2 regions of the Halobacillus sp. B23F22_5 genome follow, and region 1 is predicted to be linked to the other one. Evidence: a T-box and tRNA genes for the amino acid it is inferred to sense, from the RefSeq annotation. Region 1 holds a T-box; the other holds one or more tRNA genes.
What was found. A T-box is a leader RNA that pairs with one kind of tRNA and senses whether it is charged. The one in region 1 lies ahead of pheS (phenylalanine--tRNA ligase subunit alpha), so its partner is inferred to be a tRNA-Phe.
Positions count from the first base shown of each region.

Region 1 (3,407 bases):
TGCGGTCAAATTGATTGTAGAAGTCATCAAAAAGTTTGATGCCGATACTGTCAAAGAAATTACTTTCAACTAAAAAAAAGCTCTGCCTTCGTGGCGGAGCTTTTTTAAATGATTATTGCTGCTGGACACTTTGTTCCAAGGCTTCAAGCATCTCATCTTTTTCACTTTCGCTGGATTCCTGCCAAATTAATTCAAACAACACACCAAGACCTGGGAGCATTTTTTCTTCTCCTTTTTGAATGGCATCAACGATGGTTGCTTCCAGTTGCTCTCTGTTATTTCCTGAAATATTAGACAAAATAGCTTCACGTAAGTTCAAATTCATTGGATAGCACTCCTTTTTTTCAACTTTTTCTTTGGTTAGTTTGACCTTTCTTCCTTAAAATATGTATGATAGTCAAAGAAGCTAAGAAAAAGAGGTAAAGTAATGCTAACATCCCTACAGAATACACGAGTTAAACAATGGATGAAATTAAAAAAGAAACGCGAACGAGAGAAATCGAAATCCTTCCTTGTTGAAGGTTACCATTTGGTAGAAGAAGCGATCAAAAGTGAATGGGAAACCAAAGAAGTGATTGTCAAAGAAGAGACCGATGTTCCTGAATGGATAGAAAAAGAAAGGGTTACACGAGTTTCTAAGGAGATTTTCACAGCACTTTCAGAAACGGAAACGCCACAAGGAATAGCAGCAGTCGTGGAAATGAAGGATTTTGAAACGCGCTCTTTTCACCATGTCTTACTTATAGATGCTGTCCAGGATCCGGGAAACCTGGGTACGCTAATAAGAACCGCAGATGCGGCGGGATTTGACGGCGTCATCATTGGGAAAGGTTCCGTCGACCCCTTCAATGAAAAAGTTATACGTGCGACGCAAGGTTCTTTGTTTCACTTACCTGTCATTCAAGGTGAGCTGAATGATTGGATTTCACTGTTGAAGCATCAAGGGCTGACAGTATTTGCTTCCACTTTGGAAAACGCCAAACCATACCATGAAATAACCTTCCCTAAAAAAGCAGCCCTTATAGTGGGAAATGAAGGGGCTGGTATTCAGGAGGAAATGATTGGGTTAGCTGATAACCAGGTGTACATTCCCATTGTTGGTCAGGCAGAGTCATTGAATGTTGCTATCGCCGCAGGGATTTTAATGTATCAGATGAAAATATAGACTTGCAAGATTGAAAATGATTTTCTATAATATATGAATAGTTATAGAGCGAATAGCGTTGAAGGAGCCAGTAGATGATCATAAGATCGATACAGGGAAGAAGTGCCAGAGATTGCGAGCACTTCCATCGTGGTGATTATTGAACTTTCACTCTGGAGCTGGCATCTGATCATAAAGATGTCCCGGATGTAAATCCGTTATCCGTAATGAAGTGGACACACAATACGTGTGTCAACAAGGGTGGTACCGCGAAATGACCATACAAGTCTCGTCCCTTTACCAGGGGAGGAGACTTTTTTTTATACTTTATGAAAATTTAACATTGTTAAAAGAGTAAAGTATAAATTAACAACTTAGGCTCGCTATTTAGACTTGGCGTTTATCTGGGTTTTTTAATGTAAAAAAGGAGGAGCAAATGATGAAGGATCGCTTGCAGGAATTACAATCAGAAGCTTTAGGAAAAGTGCAGCAAGCCGAAGATTTGAAAGCTTTACAGGATGTACGCATCGCATATCTTGGAAAAAAAGGACCGATTACAGAAGTCCTTCGAGGAATGGGGAAATTATCCAAAGAAGAACGTCCGGTAATCGGACAATTAGCCAATGAAGTAAGGGAAACAATATCCGAGGCTATTCAAACGAAGCAGGATAAGTTAGAAGAAGAAGCTTTGGAAAAGCAACTGGAAGAGGAAAGTATTGATGTAACATTGCCGGGACGTCCAGTTCAGGTAGGCGGACCTCATCTGTTGACCAGTATCATAGAAGAAATCGAGGATTTATTCATCGGGATGGGTTTTGAAATTAAAGAAGGACCGGAAGTAGAAACGGATTATTATAACTTTGAGGCGCTTAATTTACCCAAAGGGCATCCAGCACGTGATATGCAGGACTCTTTCTATATCACGGAAGAATTACTGCTGCGTACCCATACCTCTCCGGTACAGGCACGTACGATGAAGCAGAAGGACGGGCACGAACCAGTCCGAATGATTTGCCCTGGTAAAGTTTATCGGCGCGATACAGATGATGCAACTCATTCCCATCAATTCACCCAGGTAGAGGGTCTGGTAGTGGATGAAAATATCAAGATGAGTGATCTAAAAGGAGTACTTAACGCGTTTGCCAAGCAGATGTTCGGTTCGGAACGTGATATCCGTCTTCGTCCCAGCTTTTTCCCTTTTACTGAACCATCTGTCGAAATGGATATCTCCTGTAAGGTTTGTGGTGGTGATGGATGTTCTGTGTGTAAAGGAACTGGTTGGATCGAAATCTTAGGTGCAGGGATGGTACATCCTAATGTGCTTGAAATGGCAGGGTACGACCCGAATGTTTATTCCGGTTTCGCCTTTGGAATGGGGCCGGAGCGGATTGCCATGTTGAAGTACGGCGTCGATGATATCCGCCACTTCTACACCAACGATATTCGATTCTTAAAGCAATACCATAAAGCGTAAGGGAGAGATCTATCATGTTAGTATCTTTAAATTGGTTGAAACAATATGTTGATATAAATGATCATACGCCTGAAGAGTTGGCAGAGCTTATTACAAAAACAGGCATTGAAGTAGAAAGCGTCGCCCCGATAGCTGAAAAAATGACCGATGTAGTAGTGGGGCATGTCCAGTCCTGCGAACAGCACCCGAATGCAGATAAATTGAATCTATGTCAGGTAGATGTTGGAGAAGAAACGCTGCAAATTATTTGCGGTGCACCTAACATCGCTTCCGGCCAAAAAGTGGCGGTTGCCAAGCCAGGAGCAGTTCTTCCAGGGAACTTCAAAATTAAAAAAGCTAAACTCCGCGGAGTAGAATCTAATGGGATGATCTGTTCTTTACAAGAGCTTGGCGTAGATGAGAAGGATGTGCCAAAAGAATTTGCAGATGGCATCTTTGTATTTCATGACGAAGTGAAAATCGGGGACAACGCAGTTGAGTTGTTGAATCTGGATGATATTATTATCGAACTAGGACTGACTCCAAACCGTGCGGATTGTCTAAGCATGCTAGGGGTCGCTTATGAAGTGGCAGCTATTTTAGATCAGCCATTCACACCACAGGAAGAAGTCATCAATCCTGTGGAAGAGCCAGCTGCAGATTATATCTCTGTGAAAGTAGAAGCACCTGACTTAAACCCTTATTATGGCGCTTTTATTATAAAGCATGTAAAAATCGGTCCATCGCCTTTATGGCTTAGGAACCGCTTAATAGCTGCCGGTGTACGCCCAATCAATAACGTAGTTGATA
Region 1 covers NZ_JBIEKI010000012.1:66,413-69,819, reverse strand. Annotated here, with positions in the region: gene ACGTN9_RS15000 (M42 family metallopeptidase) at 1-73, shown strand, start outside; gene sspI (small acid-soluble spore protein SspI) at 113-325, opposite strand; gene ACGTN9_RS14990 (TrmH family RNA methyltransferase) at 428-1,165, shown strand; T-box leader at 1,215-1,444, shown strand; gene pheS (phenylalanine--tRNA ligase subunit alpha) at 1,584-2,618, shown strand; gene pheT (phenylalanine--tRNA ligase subunit beta) at 2,633-3,407, shown strand, end outside.

Region 2 (3,407 bases), on a different contig from region 1:
CGCCCATTTTCTAAGTCGGGGTTTGATATACTTTGTTGCAAGGAAATAAAGCACAAAGGCACTCCCGGAGTATACCAGATTGAACATACCTAAAGATAATTCACTCTGAGTAGCGATATACACCCAAATGGAAATGACAAATAAAAATGTCCCTTCCCTGAGTCCTTGAAAAATGTGGGCATTCAAGATTTTCCCCCAATTTTTATTGGTCTTACGTTCTTCAAAGATTCGCTTAAAAGAGAAATTCCCTTTCGCTTTTCTCCGCTTTAAAAAGAAGCTTGTGATTACCGCACAAATGAATAAGACGAACGAAATGGTAAAAATCACGGTATAACCTGTAAACGCAGTCATATTAGCGATGATTAAACCGGCTAATATAGGTCCGATCATACCACCGAAAGATTGCAGCAGTCCTAAAAAGCCATTAAAGAAATCACGCGTTTCTGGTTCTGTAATTTCGAATGTCAGCACATTAAAGGCGAGCCAGTAAAAGCCGTAACCAACACCTAATAAACCGCCCAGCAACATATTAAAGCTGGCGGCCTTCTCTCCTACCACCAATACCGTCAAGAAAAACAAGGATAAAAATATTACCCCTGCCCGCAGTACGACAACGCGATCCACCTTCTTCGCGAATTTTCCTGCAAAAATGAAAGTAATGGGCTGCAAAATATAGATACTCAAATTATATAACGCGATCGCTGTATACTCGCTGGATTGCTTCCACAAATAAACATTAACGAATGTATTCGATAAAAAGATGCCCAAGGAATAAAGACCGCCAATTAAAAGCAATAGCAGTAAATCCTTATTCACTTCAGTCGGCCCTAAAAGGGAGTGTAATATTTTTTTCATATCTCCAATCTCCTTTACTGTCCTTCTTTAGTTTCTTCAAATGGATTGGAGATATGCAATTTTATGGGCATGAAAAAAGCGCGGAAATTAATCCGCGCTTTTCATTACTATTATTTAGCATCTTGATAACGCTTAGAAACTTCTTCCCAGTTTACTACGTTCCAGAATGCTTTCGCATAATCCGGGCGCTTGTTCTGATACTTAAGGTAGTAAGCATGCTCCCATACGTCCAGCCCTAAGATAGGAGTTTTTCCTTCCATAATCGGTGAGTCCTGGTTAATGGTATCCATTAATTCGATGTTTCCGTTGTTTACTACTAACCAAGCCCAGCCAGAACCAAAACGACCTTTGGCTACATTTTCAAATTCTTCTTTGAATTGTTCAAAGCTGCCAAATTTTTCGTTAATAGCATTAGCCAAATCACCTGATGGCTCTCCACCACCATTTGGTGACATGATTTGCCAGAATAGAGAGTGGTTTACATGTCCTCCACCATTGTTACGGACAGCATTGCGGATATCTTCCGGTACAGCGTCAAGATTGCCGACTAGATCATCTAATGACTTGCTTTCTAAATCTGCATGGCCCTCAAGCGCATTGTTCAGCTTTGTCACATAGGTGTTATGGTGTTTTGTGTGGTGGATGTTCATTGTTTCCTTGTCAATGTGTGGTTCTAGTGCATCATAAGCGTATGGTAGTTCTGGTAGTTCAAATTTAGCCATAATGAAATTCCTCCTTTTTATAATATGTACCTTAGTGCCTGGAAGCAGTTCCCTGCTCTCAAGCCTCTAATGCAACATTACCAAAGCATCTGAAGTGTTGCAAATATTATGCATATTCTTATTTTCTTTTATTGACCCTGCTTATATAATGTTTCCCAAATAGATTTGCTTAAAACATAATTCTTTTATAGAAACAAAAAAATGCTGACTGTTAGTCAGCATCGCTAGGTATGTAAGTGGTGGCTTGGGACGGAATCGAACCGCCGACACACGGATTTTCAGTCCGTTGCTCTACCGACTGAGCTACCAAGCCGCATTAGTAAACATTAAATATTCTTAACACATGATATAAAATGGCGGAGGAGGAGGGATTCGAACCCCCGCGGGCCGTGAAGCCCCTGGCGGTTTTCAAGACCGCTCCCTTCAACCAGACTTGGGTACTCCTCCGCAAAAAAAATGGTGGACCCTGCAGGATTCGAACCTGCGACCGATCGGTTATGAGCCGATAGCTCTAACCAGCTGAGCTAAGGGTCCACATGGGGCGACCGGTGGGGATCGAACCCACGTATGCCGGAACCACAATCCGGTGCGTTAACCACTTCGCCACGACCGCCATGTTTTAAAATATAAAGTTTTTTGTATGTATGGTGTCGGCGGAGGGGATCGAACCCCCGACCTCACGGGTATGAACCGTACGCTCTCGCCAGCTGAGCTACGCCGACATTGAAGGCTCCACCGGTAGGATTCGAACCTACGACCAATCGGTTAACAGCCGATTGCTCTACCACTGAGCTACGGTGGAATAATATAAAAGTGTATATCACTGAGTTACAAGTTAAGTGCTCGTCATTCAACTCTGTAATTGGTCTTCCTTGCTGAAATAGTACTGTTGCATTCCTCGCAAAGTTTCTTCGGTGATTATTCGATGAGGTTAGCTTCGCAAAGCTTACTCCGAAGTGTTTTCGAAAAGGTTGGCTTTGTTGAAGCGACGAGATATAATATATCATGTATTTCAAAAGGTGTCAATAGCAATGAAAAATTCTTAACCAGTAAGAAAGCAACAAAAATAATATAGCATGTTCAAAAGCTGCTTTCAAGACTAATTTTTATAAATTTGCCAGGTTTTATCGATGGTTTCTTTCCACGTTGAACATAATCAAGACGCACTCAGCTTAACTGAGTGCGTCTTGTTTTTACTGCTCCTCTTCACCAAGCACTTCTTCCGCAATGTTAACCGCATGGTCTCCAATACGTTCCAAGTTACTGATTATATCTACAAATACGATACCAGCTTGACCTGTACATAACCCTTCGTTCAAGCGAAGAATATGCTTTTTACGATAAGTTCGTTCCATTTGGTCAATCTGATCTTCTTTCTGGACAACCGCGAGAGCTTCTTCACGGTCCATCGTTTCTAACGCTTTGGTCGCTTGTTTGACAGTCATAAGCGTCAAGTTGAACATATCATTTAAGTCTTCTTGAGCCTGCCCTGTCAAATCAACTTTGTTTGAAACCTTATAATCGATAAGCTCAATGATGTTTTCAAAATGATCTCCGATACGTTCATAATCTCTGACTGAATCAAGAAGGGCCGAGTGTTTTCTACTGTCTTCATCAGTCAACGGAGCAACAGATAGTTTAACAAGATAATCTGTAATTTTCCGATCTAGATTATTTAATGCATCTTCTAACTGCATTGCTACTTCCGCATGCTTCTGCTTCAGGTTATTGGAATAACTGCTGGCCTCTTCCAACCCTTTATACGCTAAATCTCCCATACGTAGAACCTCTTCTTTCGCCTGGTCTAATGCAAGCGATGGAGATTGTTCA
Region 2 covers NZ_JBIEKI010000002.1:127,627-131,033, reverse strand. Annotated here, with positions in the region: gene ACGTN9_RS03990 (MFS transporter) at 1-855, opposite strand, end outside; gene ACGTN9_RS03985 (superoxide dismutase) at 966-1,577, opposite strand; tRNA gene ACGTN9_RS03980 (tRNA-Phe) at 1,815-1,890, opposite strand; tRNA gene ACGTN9_RS03975 (tRNA-Ser) at 1,932-2,024, opposite strand; tRNA gene ACGTN9_RS03970 (tRNA-Ile) at 2,035-2,111, opposite strand; tRNA gene ACGTN9_RS03965 (tRNA-His) at 2,115-2,190, opposite strand; tRNA gene ACGTN9_RS03960 (tRNA-Met) at 2,223-2,299, opposite strand; tRNA gene ACGTN9_RS03955 (tRNA-Asn) at 2,308-2,379, opposite strand; gene ACGTN9_RS03950 (Na/Pi cotransporter family protein) at 2,771-3,407, opposite strand, start outside.
Region 2: it has a tRNA-Phe gene. The T-box ahead of pheS (phenylalanine--tRNA ligase subunit alpha) is inferred to sense a tRNA for this amino acid. The anticodon was not compared.